2 linked regions of the Thermus aquaticus genome follow. The protein of the gene in region 2 interacts with the protein of the main gene of each other region in a pairwise test. Links are inferred from orthologs where the notes say so. Each region holds a gene or a part of one and is shown on either strand. Other genes may lie near its edges.

Region 1 (5,344 bases), 390 kb from region 2 along the record:
TCAGGACCTTCCCCTCCCCCTCCAGGTGGTACCTGCCGTCCCGGTAGAGCTCGCTCATGGCGGGGTCCAGGGCCAGGGAGACCTCCTGGCCCGGGGTGTAGCCCGCCCGCTCAATGGCCATGAGGAGGAGCTCCACCGCCTCCTCGTTGCTCTTGAGGTCCGGGGCGAAACCGCCCTCATCGCCCACGTTGGTGCTGTAGCCCCTCTCCTTCAGAACCCCCTTGAGGTGGTGGAAGACCTCGGCCCCGATCCTCAGGGCCTCCCGGAAGCTTTCCGCCCCGGCCGGCACCAGCATGAACTCCTGGAAGTCCACCCGGTTGTCGGCGTGCTTGCCCCCGTTGATGACGTTCATGAGGGGCACCGGGAGGACCACCCCCTGCACGCCCCCTAGGTAGCGGTAAAGGGGAAGCCCCAAGGCCTCGGCCGCCGCCCGGGCCGTGGCCAGGGAAACGGCCAGGATGGCGTTGGCCCCCAGATTGGCCTTGTTGGGGGTGCCGTCCAGCTCCAGCATGGCGCGGTCCACCCCCTCCTGGTCCAGGGCATCCCGGCCGATGAGCTCGGGAGCGATGCGCTCCAGGATGTTCTCTACCGCCCGGCGCACGCCCTTGCCCAGATAGCGCCGGCCTCCGTCCCTAAGCTCCAGGGCCTCGTGGGTGCCGGTGGAGGCCCCGGAGGGAACCATGGCCCGGCCCCTCACCCCCCCTTCCAGCTCCACCTCGGCCTCTACCGTGGGAAAGCCCCGGGAGTCCAGGACTTCCCGCGCCCTCACGCTCACAATCGTGGTCATGGCAACCTCCCTCATGGGAGGAAGCAACTGGAAACGCTTCCTCCACCCGTCCTCTAGCTTACACCCGGAGGGGCACCACCACCGCCTGGTAGCCCCCCTCCTCCAGGGGGCGCACCAGGGTGGGGCTGGTGGGCCCCGAGAAGCCCAGCTCCGCCCGGCCCGAAAGGGGGGCCAGGGCCTCGAGGAGGTAGCGGGCGTTGTAGGCCAGGCTCATAGGAGCCCCCTCCAGGGAAACGAAAATCTCCTCCTGCCCCTTGCCGTAGTCCCCCTCGGCGGAAAGGAGGACCCGCCCCTCCTCCAGGAAGAGGTCCACCCGATGGTTCTGCTTGTCGGCCAGGACCGAGACCCGCTTCAGGGCCTCCCGGAAGGGTTCCACGTCCAAGGCCGCTTTGAGGGGGAACTCCTTGGGGATCACCCGCTCGTAGTCGGGAAACTCCCCCTCCATGAGCCGCACTGCCATGCGCAAGGCCCCCTCCTCCTGCCGCACCGCCAGGCCCAGGGTGCCGGGCCCCAGGGCCAGGACCACCTCGCCCTCGGCGCTCCTCAGGACCCGCACCAGCTCGTCCACGCTCCTGGCCGGGACCACGGCCTTCTTGGTGAAGGGCTGGGGCCTCTCCAGGTCAAAGAGGGCCAGGCGGTAGCCATCCGAGGCCACGGCCCGGAAGCCCCGGTCGGAGAACTCCAGCTGCACCCCCCGGAAGATGGCCCGGTACTCCTCGTTGCTAGCGGCGTAGCGCACCTGGGAAAGGGCCCGCTGAAGCTCCTCCGCCAGGAACTGGGCCCGCTGGGTGAAGGCCTCCTCCCCACCCTCTAGGTCGGGGAAGAGGAGCTCGGGGTAGCCCTCCATGGGGGCCAGGGCCAGCCGGGTGGTGAAGCGCCCCGAGGCCAGGGCCAGCTCGCTTCCCAGGCTGAGCTCCACCGTCTCGCCGGGAAGGCTTCGCACCAGCTGGAAGAAGGGCTGAGAGGGGATCAGGTACCGCCCTTCGCCCTCCAGCTGGGCGGGAAGGCGCACCTCCAGGTCCACCTCGCCGTTGCTGCCGAAAAGGACCAGGGCGTCCTTTTCGGCCGCCAGGCCCAGGTAGGTAAGAAGGGGGTTGGAGCTTCTAGAGGGGATGACCCGTTCCAGGAGGGCGATCCTCTCGGCCAACAGGTTTTTGGGAAGGGTTACGCGCATTTTGGGGTCCTCCTTCTTTTACTGTTACTAAAGGCTCTTTTAAAGATCTTAAAAGAATAGCCGTAGTAGTAATAGGGCCTGTGGATATGTGGATAAAGGGAGGAAAAAGCCCTCCTGGAGGGCAAAGGGCCTGTGGATAACTCCTGTGGAAAACCGGGCTTGGCCTGTGGATAAGGTGTGGATAAGTGGCGGGTTATCCACAGGCCTCGAGGACCCCCCAGTTTTCCACAGGTTGTCCACAGGGTTATCCACAGGTTGGGCCGGGTTATCCACAGGGTTATCCACAGGTTATCCACAGGCCTCACCCCACCTTCTCCCTGAGGGCGCGCAGGATGGCCTGGACCTCCCGGTCGCTTTCCGAGAGCTCCTGAACCTTTTGGATGGCGTAGAGCACCGTGGTGTGGTCCCGGCCCCCAAAGAGCTGGCCGATCTCGGGCAAAGAGGCCCGGGTGAGTTCCCGCACCAAGAACATGGCCATCTGCCGGGGCAGGACCACCTCCTTGCGCCGGCCGCCCCCCACCAGGTCCTCCGGGCGGAGGCCGAAGTGCTCCGCCACCGCCCGCACGATCTCCTGGGGGTCCACCTCTACCTCCCGGGGAGCGAAGATGTCGGAGAGGGCCTTGGCGGCCACCTGGCGGGTGAGCTCCACGCCGTTTAAGGAGGCGTAGGCCACCACCCGCATCAGGGCCCCCTCCAGCTCGCGGATGTTGGAGGTGACCTGGCGGGCGATGTACTCCAGGACGTCCTCGCCGATGCGGAGGCCCCTCTGCTCGGCGTTCATCTTCAGGATGGCGATGCGGGTCTCCAGATCGGGGGGCTGAATGTCGGTGATGAGCCCCCACTCAAAGCGGCTCCTCAGGCGGGCCTCGAGGGTGAGGATGTCCTTGGGAGGGCGGTCGGAGGAGAGGATGATCTGCTTGTGGGCCTCAAAGAGGGCGTTGAAGGTGTGGAAGAACTCCTCCTGCGTCCTTTCCTTGCCGGCGATGAACTGGATGTCGTCCACCAGGAGGAGGTCCACAGAGCGGTACCGCTCCCGGAACTCCGCCATGCGGTCCTCGCGGATGGCGTTGATGAGCTCGTTGGTGAAGGTTTCGGTGGAGACGTACTCAATCTTGAGGCTGGGGAAGCGCTTGGCCACCGAGTGGCCCACGGCGTGCATGAGGTGGGTCTTGCCCAGGCCCACCCCCCCGTAGATGAAAAGGGGGTTGTAGGCCTTGCCGGGCGACTCGGCCACGGCCACGGCCGCGGCGTGGGCCAGGTTGTTGTTGGGCCCCACCACGAAGTTCTCAAAGGTGTACTTGGGGTTGAGCTTGGACTTCCCCTGGTCGGCCTGGGGGGCGGCCTGGAAGATGTCCACCTGGACCGGCTGGGCGGCTCCGGGCACCACCAAAAGCTCAAAGCGGGGTACCTGGGCCCCCAGGAGGCCTAAAGCCTCCTGGATCAGGGGGGCGTAGTGCCGCTTGATCCAGTCCAGGGCGAAGGAGGTGGGCACCGCCAGCTCCAAAACCCCCTCCCGGATACCCAGGGGGCGGATCCTTTCAAACCAGGTGTGGTACTCCACCTCGGTGATGTTGCGGCGGATGTGCTCCAGAACGTGCTGCCAGACCGCCTCGTGCGTCAAGGCCACCCCCCGTCCAAGGGAACATTCTACGCCAGGGCCTTGGGTAAAGTGGAGGGCGGGATGGGGTACGACGTGGTGGTGGTGGGTGGGGGGCACGCGGGCCTCGAGGCCGCCTGGGCTGCGGCCGCCCTGGGGGTCCGGGTGGCCCTGGTCACCGTGAACCCGGAGCGCATCGGCATGATGCCCTGCAACCCGGCGGTGGGGGGGCCGGGGAAGAGCCAGCTGGTGGCCGAGCTGGTGGCCCTAGGGGGGCTCATGGGACGGGCGGCGGACGCCGCCGCCATCCACACCCGGGTCCTAAACCGCTCCAAGGGCCCGGCGGTGCAGAGCCTTAGGGTCCAGGTGGACCGGGACCTCTACGCCCTAAAGGCCCAGGAGATCCTGTCGGAAAGGCCCATCGCCGTGGTGCGGGGAGAGGTGGCCTCGCTCTGGGTGGAGGGGGGAAGGCTCCTTGGGGTGCGCACCGTGGACGGCCGGGGCATCCCCGCTAGGGCGGTGGTGGTGGCGGGGGGGACCTTCCTCTCCGGAGTGGTCTGGTACGGGCGGAAGTCCCGTCCCGCCGGAAGGCAGGGGGAGCCCCCGGCCCGCTTCCTCTCCCAGAGCCTGAGGGCGGTGGGGCACAGCCTGCGCCGCTTCAAGACCGGGACCCCGCCCCGGATCCGGGCGGACTCCGTGGACTTCTCGGAGCTTAGCCTGGTCCCCCCCGAGGTGCCTCCGGGGAGCTTCACGGGGAGGCCCGGCCCCTATGCCGACCGGCTTCCCACCTGGCAGACCCGCACCACGGGGAGAACCCACCGGCTCATCCTGGAGAACCTGCACCTTTCCCCCCTCTACGCCGGGGACATTCAGGGCATCGGGCCCCGCTACTGCCCCTCCATTGAGGACAAGGTGGTGCGCTTCGCCGACAAGGAGAGCCACCTCCTCTTCGTGGAGCCCGACGGCCTTGCCACCAGCGAGGTCTACCTGCAGGGCTTCTCCTCAAGCCTTCCCCCCGAGCTCCAGGAGGAGATGGTGCGAAGCCTTCCCGGCTTCTCCCGGGCGGTGATCCAGCGCTACGCCTACGCCGTGGAGTACGACAGCCTGGACCCCACCGAGCTCACCCGGGGCCTCCAGTCCCGCCTTCTGCCCGGGCTTTTCAGCGCCGGGCAGGTGAACGGCACTTCGGGGTACGAGGAGGCCGCCGCCCAGGGGCTTCTGGCCGGGTTGAACGCCGCCCGGTACGCCCTTGGACTGCCCGAGGTCCACCTGGGCCGGGAGACGGGGTACATCGGGGTCATGGTGGACGACCTGGTGGGCCGGGGGACCGACGAGCCTTACCGGATGATGACCAGCCGGGTGGAGCTAAGGCTTCTCTGCCGGGCCGACAACGCCGACGAGCGCCTGGTCCCCCTGGCCGTGGCCTGGGGCCTGAGGCCCAGGGAGGACCTGGAGCGGGTGCGGGCCAAGTACGCCCGGGTGGAGGCCGAGCTTAGGCGCCTCGAGGCCCTGCGGGTGGACGGGGTGAGCGGCCTCCAGTGGCTGAGGCGGCCCGAGAACACCTACGAGGCCCTTCTGGAGCGCTTCCCCTCCCCCACCCCCCTTTCCCCGGAGGAGCGGGAGCAGGTGGAGATCCGGGCCAAGTACGCCGGCTACATAGAGAGGCAGGAGAAGCTCCGGGAGAAGATGCGGGACCTGGAGGCCCTGCGCCTGCCCGAGGGGCTGGACTACCCCAGGGTCCCGGGGCTTTCGCGCGAGGCGGTGGAGAAGCTTTCCCGTTTCCGCC
Region 2 (5,277 bases):
ACGGAGGAGGCCATGCGCCGCCGCCTGGCCAAGGGGGCCAAGGTGGCCGTGAAGCCCCTGGACGCCCGGGGGGTGGAGGACGTGCGGGAGCTTCTTGGCGCCTACATCCGGGTCCTTAGGGAGAACAGGCGGGAGGAGAAGGCGGTCCGGCTGGAGAGGCTTCTGGAAGACCCCGTCCGGCACTTCCGCATGGTGGAGCCCGTGAGCCAGCAGGTGGACCAGGGGGTGAGCACCGAGTAGCCTCTGGGCCCTAGACGCTGGGGGGACGGGCAAGGTACATTTGTCCCGTGGACCCCGGTGAGCTCCTGGACCTCCTCAAGCGGCGCACAGGCTTTACCCAGACCCATGCCGCCATTCTGAAGGAGCTGGGGGAGGTCATGGCCCCCATCGCTCCCGAGGTAGCCCTGGCTTTCTACGACTACCTGGGGCGGGACGAGGAGCTTTCCAGCATCCTCCACGCCGTGCCGGGGCGGGTGGAGAGGCTTTACGGCACCTTCGCCGCCTGGTACCGGGAGCTCTTCTCGGGCACCTACGACCGGGCCTACGCCGAAAGGCGGAGGCGCATCGGGCTGGTGCACGCCAGGCTGGGCATCGGGCCTAGGGCCATGGTCCCCGCCATGGGCCTGGTGCAGGAGCTTTCCCTGGAGCACCTGCGGAGCGCCCTGCGGGGCCTCGAGGTCTTCAGCGCCGTGGAGGCCTTTGAAAAGATCCTGGCCATAGAGGTGGCCCTGGTGGAGGAGAGCTACCTGGAGGCCCTCGCCCGCGGCCTTCTCCTGGGCCACCGGGACGTGGGGGAGGCCCTTAAGGAGGGGGCCAAGGCCCTCCTTTCCCCCTAGGCGTCCCGGGCCAGGTCGTTGAAGCGGACGTGGCTGGCGTGGAACTGAAGCTCCACCGTGCCCGTGGGGCCGTTTCTCTGCTTGCCCACGATGATCTCGGCGATGCCCGCCTTCTCCGAGTGGGGGTTGTAGTACTCGTCCCGGTAGATGAACATGACCAGGTCGGCGTCCTGCTCAATGCTGCCCGACTCCCGGAGGTCCGAGAGCATGGGGCGCTTGTTGGGCCTGGCCTCCACCGCCCGGGAGAGCTGGCTTAGGGCGATGATGGGGATGCCTAGCTCCCGGGCCAGGGCTTTGAGACCGCGGGAGATGGCGGCGATCTCCTGCTGGCGGTTTTCTCCCGACTTCCCGCTCCCGGGTCCGGACATGAGCTGGAGGTAGTCTATGATGATCAGCCCCACCTGGTTCTGGCTCACCAGCCTGCGGGCCCGGGCCCGGACCTCCATCAGGGTAAGGTCGGGGGTGTCGTCAATGTAGATGGGCGCTTCGGAGAGGCGGCTTGCCACGTCCACCAGGCGGGAGAAGTCCCGGTCGGTGAGCTGGCCCAGGCGGACCCGGTTCATGTCAATGCGGGCCTCGGAGCACATCATGCGCAGGGTGAGCTGGGCGGCGGGCATCTCCAGGGAGTAGATGCCCACCCCCACCCCCTCCTTCAGGGCGGCGTTCTGGGCGATGGTGAGGGCGAAGGCGGTCTTGCCCATGGCGGGGCGGGCGGCGATGATGTTTAACGAGCCTGGGCCCAGGGTGCCGATGAGCTGGTCCAGCTCCTTGAAGCCGGTGCGGACCCCGGCCACCTCCCCCTTGTTCTGGAAGAGGGCCTCAATGTGCTCAAAGGTCTCGTGGACCAGCTCCCGCATGGGCCTGGCCTCGGTGTCGGTCTTGGTGAGGGCCACCTCCAGGATCTTCTTCCCGGCGGTGTCCAGGATCTCGTCCAGGCTCCCGGCCTCCTCGTAGGCCAGGCGCATGGCCTCCCCCGCCGCCTGGATGAGCCGCCTCAAGGTCCACTTCTCCGCCACGATGCGGGCGTAGTGCTCGGCGTAGGCGGCGGTGGGCGTGGCTTCGGAGAGCTGGAGGAGGTAGGCGGTGCCGCCCACCTCTTCCAGCTGGCCCCTGCGGGAAAGCTCCTCGGAAAGGGTCACCAGGTCCACGGGCCTGCCTTGGCTCCTTAGGGCCTGCATGGCGGCGTAGATCTTGCGGTGGGCCTCGGCGTAGAAGGCCTCGGGGGAGGGGAGGAGGCCTTCCACCTCGTCCATGACGTCGGAGTCCAGGAGAATGGAGCCCAAGACGCTTTGCTCCGCCTCGAGGCTGTGGGGGGGAATAGGGCCTTCCATAAGCCCTACCAGGCTACGCCCTCCCCCCCTTCCGGCGAAAGGGGACTATCCCTGAGGGAAGGATTGCCCCGCGATAGCCCTTTTGGGCCCCTCCCTCTAAGGCTTCTCAGGCGGGGCCTGTTAGGGTGGGAGGGTGCGGCTTTGGTGGCTTCTCTTCCTTCTCTTCGCCTGCCGGGCCCAGGGCCTGCCCGAGGCCTACGCCCTTCTGGAGACGGGGAGGCTCGAGGCCCTGCGCCAGGTGGCCCAGGGCGGGGGGTACGCCGCCCTCTTGGCGGGCTCCCGCCTGGCCCAGCGGGAGGAGGTCCCCTTGGCCGAGCGGGCGGAGTACGCCTGGCGCTACGCCCTCTTCCTGGAGGGGGTGAGGGCCTTGGAGCCCGGTTGGGAGGCCAAGCCCGCCTGGCGGGTGGCGGCGCCCCTTCTGGAATGGGCCAAAGACCCCCGGGCCTTTTCCGCCTGGGAGAGGCTTCTGCCCGAGCCCGAGGCCGTGGCCGCCCTCCTCCGCCTGGGGGAGGGGGAGAGGCTTTGGGAGGCCCTCTTCCGGGGGCGGGCCTATGAGGCCCTGCTGGCGGTCCTCCCTTCTGACCAGCGGCCCGACCTGAGGGCCCAGGCCCTCTTCCGCCTGGGGCGCTACCGGGAGGCCCTGCCCTTCTACCGGGCCTGGGCGGAGGCGGACCCCAGGGGGTACCTGGGCCTGGGGTACGCCCTGTGGCGGCTGGGGCAGCGGAAGGAAGCCCTTATGGCCTTCGCCCGCTACGACCACCCCGAGGCCCGCTTGGGCCAGGGGCGGGTTCTGGAGGAGATGGGGCTTTGGCTGGAGGCCGTGGAGGCCTACCGGAGGAGCACCCCCGAGGGCCTTTGGCGGGCTACGGCCCTTCTGGAGCGCCTGGGGCTCAGAAAAGAGGCCCTGGAGCTTTACCTAAACCTGGCCCAGGGGGACAGCCTCTACGCCGACGACGCCGCCCTCAGGGCCTACGTTTTGGCGGGGGAGCTGGGCCTCGAGGAGGCCAGGGAGGAGGCCTACGCCCGGCTTCAGGGAGGGCTTGGCCTCCTCCTGGGCAAGACCCCGTCCCCGCCTCCGCCCGCTTCGGAAGGCCCCCCGCCCCCGGAGGCCCCCCAGGTGGCGGCCCTGGTGGCGGCCGGGAAGGAGGCCTACGCCCGGGGGGAGGTCCGCTACGCCCTCTGGACCCGGTCCCGGGACTGGCCCTCCCTGGTCCCCCTCTTGTACCGCCTGGGGATGTACCGGGAGGGGATCCGGGCCGCCTGGCCCACCGCTTTGGCCTACCCCCGGCCCTACCGGGCGTGGGTGGAGGCCTACGCCAGGAAGGAGGGCCTTGACCCCGACCTCCTCTACGCCCTCTTCCACGTGGAAAGCCGCTTTGACCCTCAGGCGGTGAGCCCCACGGGGGCCTTGGGCCTGGCCCAGTTCCTCAGGGGCACCTGGGCCGATGTGGCCCGGATGCTGGGGGAGCCCCCCGCCGACCCCTTTGACCCCGAAAGCGCCATCCGCTACGCCGCCCGCTACCTGGCCTGGCTCCTGGAGCGGTGCGGGGCCTTCGCGGGCCTGGAGCGGGTGGCCTGCGCCCTCACCGCCTATAACGGCGGCATCGGCTACACCCTGAGGGGGATAGCGCAGCAAGGGGGGCTATACCCCTTCCTCCGCTTCCAGGAGCGGGACGAGCCCCGGGAGTACCTGGCCAAGGTCCTCTCCGCCTACGCCGCCTACCGGGCTATCCCTTAGCCCCCCGCTCCGTCCAGGCGATGAGGGGCTTGAGGGCAAAGGGGGCGAAGAGGGTCGTGAAGACCACCATGAAGAGGACGATGGCGTACTCCTCTTCGTTGACCGCCCCGGCCGCCAGGCCCAAAGCGGCCACGATCAGGCCCACCTCCCCCCGGGGGGCCATGCCCACCCCCACGGTGAGGGCGCTCCGCACCCCCTGGGTGAGGGCCCCCAGGAACCCGCCCAGGACCTTGCCCAGGATGGCGATCACCGTCACCACGCTCCCCGCCAGGAGGACGGCGGGGCTTGCCAGGGCGGAAAGCTCCAGCCGCACCCCCACCATGGCGAAGAAGATGGGGGCCAGGAAGCTCTCCACGGCGAAGATGGGTTCCTCCAGCTTGTACTTCTCCCGCACCTCGGAGAGGAGCATCCCCCCCAAAAAGGCCCCCACGATGGGGGCCAGCCCGATGCTGGCCGCCAAGGCCGCCATCCCCACCCCCAGGGCCAGGGCGAAGCCCAGGGGGCTGCCCACGGGAAGCCGGTCTAGGGGCAGGCGGGCCACCAGGGTGGAGAGGAGGACGGCCAGGCCCACGAAGACGACGGAGAGGACCACCAGTTGCGCGATGGCCCCTGTTTCCACCTGCCCCGTCCTGGCCACCCCGTTCACCACCGCCAGGACGATGAGGCCCAGGATATCGTCAATGACCGCCGCCCCCAGGATGACCCGGGCATAAGGGCGGGAGAGGACCCCGAGCTCCTGCAGGACCCTGGCGGTGATGCCCACGCTGGTGGCCACCAAGGCGGTGCCCAGGAAGAGGGCGGGGAGGGTCTGAAAGCCGATCTGGAGGCCGTAAAGGTACCCCCCCACGAAGGGGAAGGCCACCCCCAAAACCGCCACCAAAAAGGCCTCCTTGCCCACGGCCAGGATGTCCTTGAGCCGGGTCTCCAGGCCCACCATGAAGAGGAGGAAGATGGCCCCGAGCTCGGCCAAAAACTCCAGGACCTCTCCCTCGTGCACCAGGCCCAGAAGGGCCGGGCCCACTAGGATGCCCGCTAGCACCTCCCCGATGACCACGGGCTGGTTCAGGCGCTTAAAGACGTAGGCCATAACCTGGGCCGCCAGGAGGAGGTAGAAGACCTCCAGGATGTGCCCCGCGCCGTGCATCACTGCCTCCCCAGGATCAGTTTCAGAATGTCGCTCCGGGTGAGGATGCCCACTACCTTATCCTCCTGGTCCACCACGGGGAGGTGGCGGACCTCCGTGGTGAGGAGAACCTGAAGGGCCTTCCCCAGGGGGTCCTCCGGGTGGACCCGGGGGATCTCCTTGAGCATCACCGCCTCCACCGGGGTGCTCTGGTAGCGGCGGTAGATCTCTTGAAGGGTATCCTCGTCC

What was found.
Region 1: the proteins of dnaB (region 2) and dnaA interact in binary tests that used the Escherichia coli proteins (3 or more experiments, as listed by UniProt). The link is inferred for Thermus aquaticus from one-to-one orthologs.

Annotation. Positions count from the first base shown.
Region 1 is NZ_LHCI01000106.1:517,167-522,510, reverse strand. Bases 1,423-4,335 are described here. They hold dnaA (chromosomal replication initiator protein DnaA), read right to left. Parts: upstream 3,583-4,335; coding sequence 2,263-3,582; downstream 1,423-2,262. Other genes in these bases: mnmG (tRNA uridine-5-carboxymethylaminomethyl(34) synthesis enzyme MnmG), read left to right, coding at 3,631-4,335; dnaN (DNA polymerase III subunit beta), read right to left, coding at 1,423-1,961. Also shown: eno (phosphopyruvate hydratase), read right to left, coding at 1-787; more of dnaN, read right to left, coding at 846-1,422; more of mnmG, read left to right, coding at 4,336-5,344. UniProt on the Escherichia coli protein: Plays an essential in the initiation and regulation of chromosomal replication. Binds in an ATP-dependent fashion to the origin of replication (oriC) to initiate formation of the DNA replication initiation complex once per cell cycle.
Region 2 is NZ_LHCI01000106.1:128,851-134,127, reverse strand. Bases 1-2,846 are described here. They hold dnaB (replicative DNA helicase), read right to left. Parts: upstream 2,168-2,846; coding sequence 833-2,167; downstream 1-832. Other genes in these bases: BVI061214_RS01670 (transglycosylase SLT domain-containing protein), read left to right, coding at 2,301-2,846; BVI061214_RS01680 (protoglobin domain-containing protein), read left to right, coding at 288-836; BVI061214_RS01685 (glutamate synthase-related protein), read left to right, coding at 1-240. Outside these bases: more of BVI061214_RS01670, read left to right, coding at 2,847-3,905; BVI061214_RS01665 (cation:proton antiporter), read right to left, coding at 3,895-5,049; BVI061214_RS01660 (CBS domain-containing protein), read right to left, coding at 5,049-5,277. UniProt on the Escherichia coli protein: The main replicative DNA helicase, it participates in initiation and elongation during chromosome replication. Travels ahead of the DNA replisome, separating dsDNA into templates for DNA synthesis.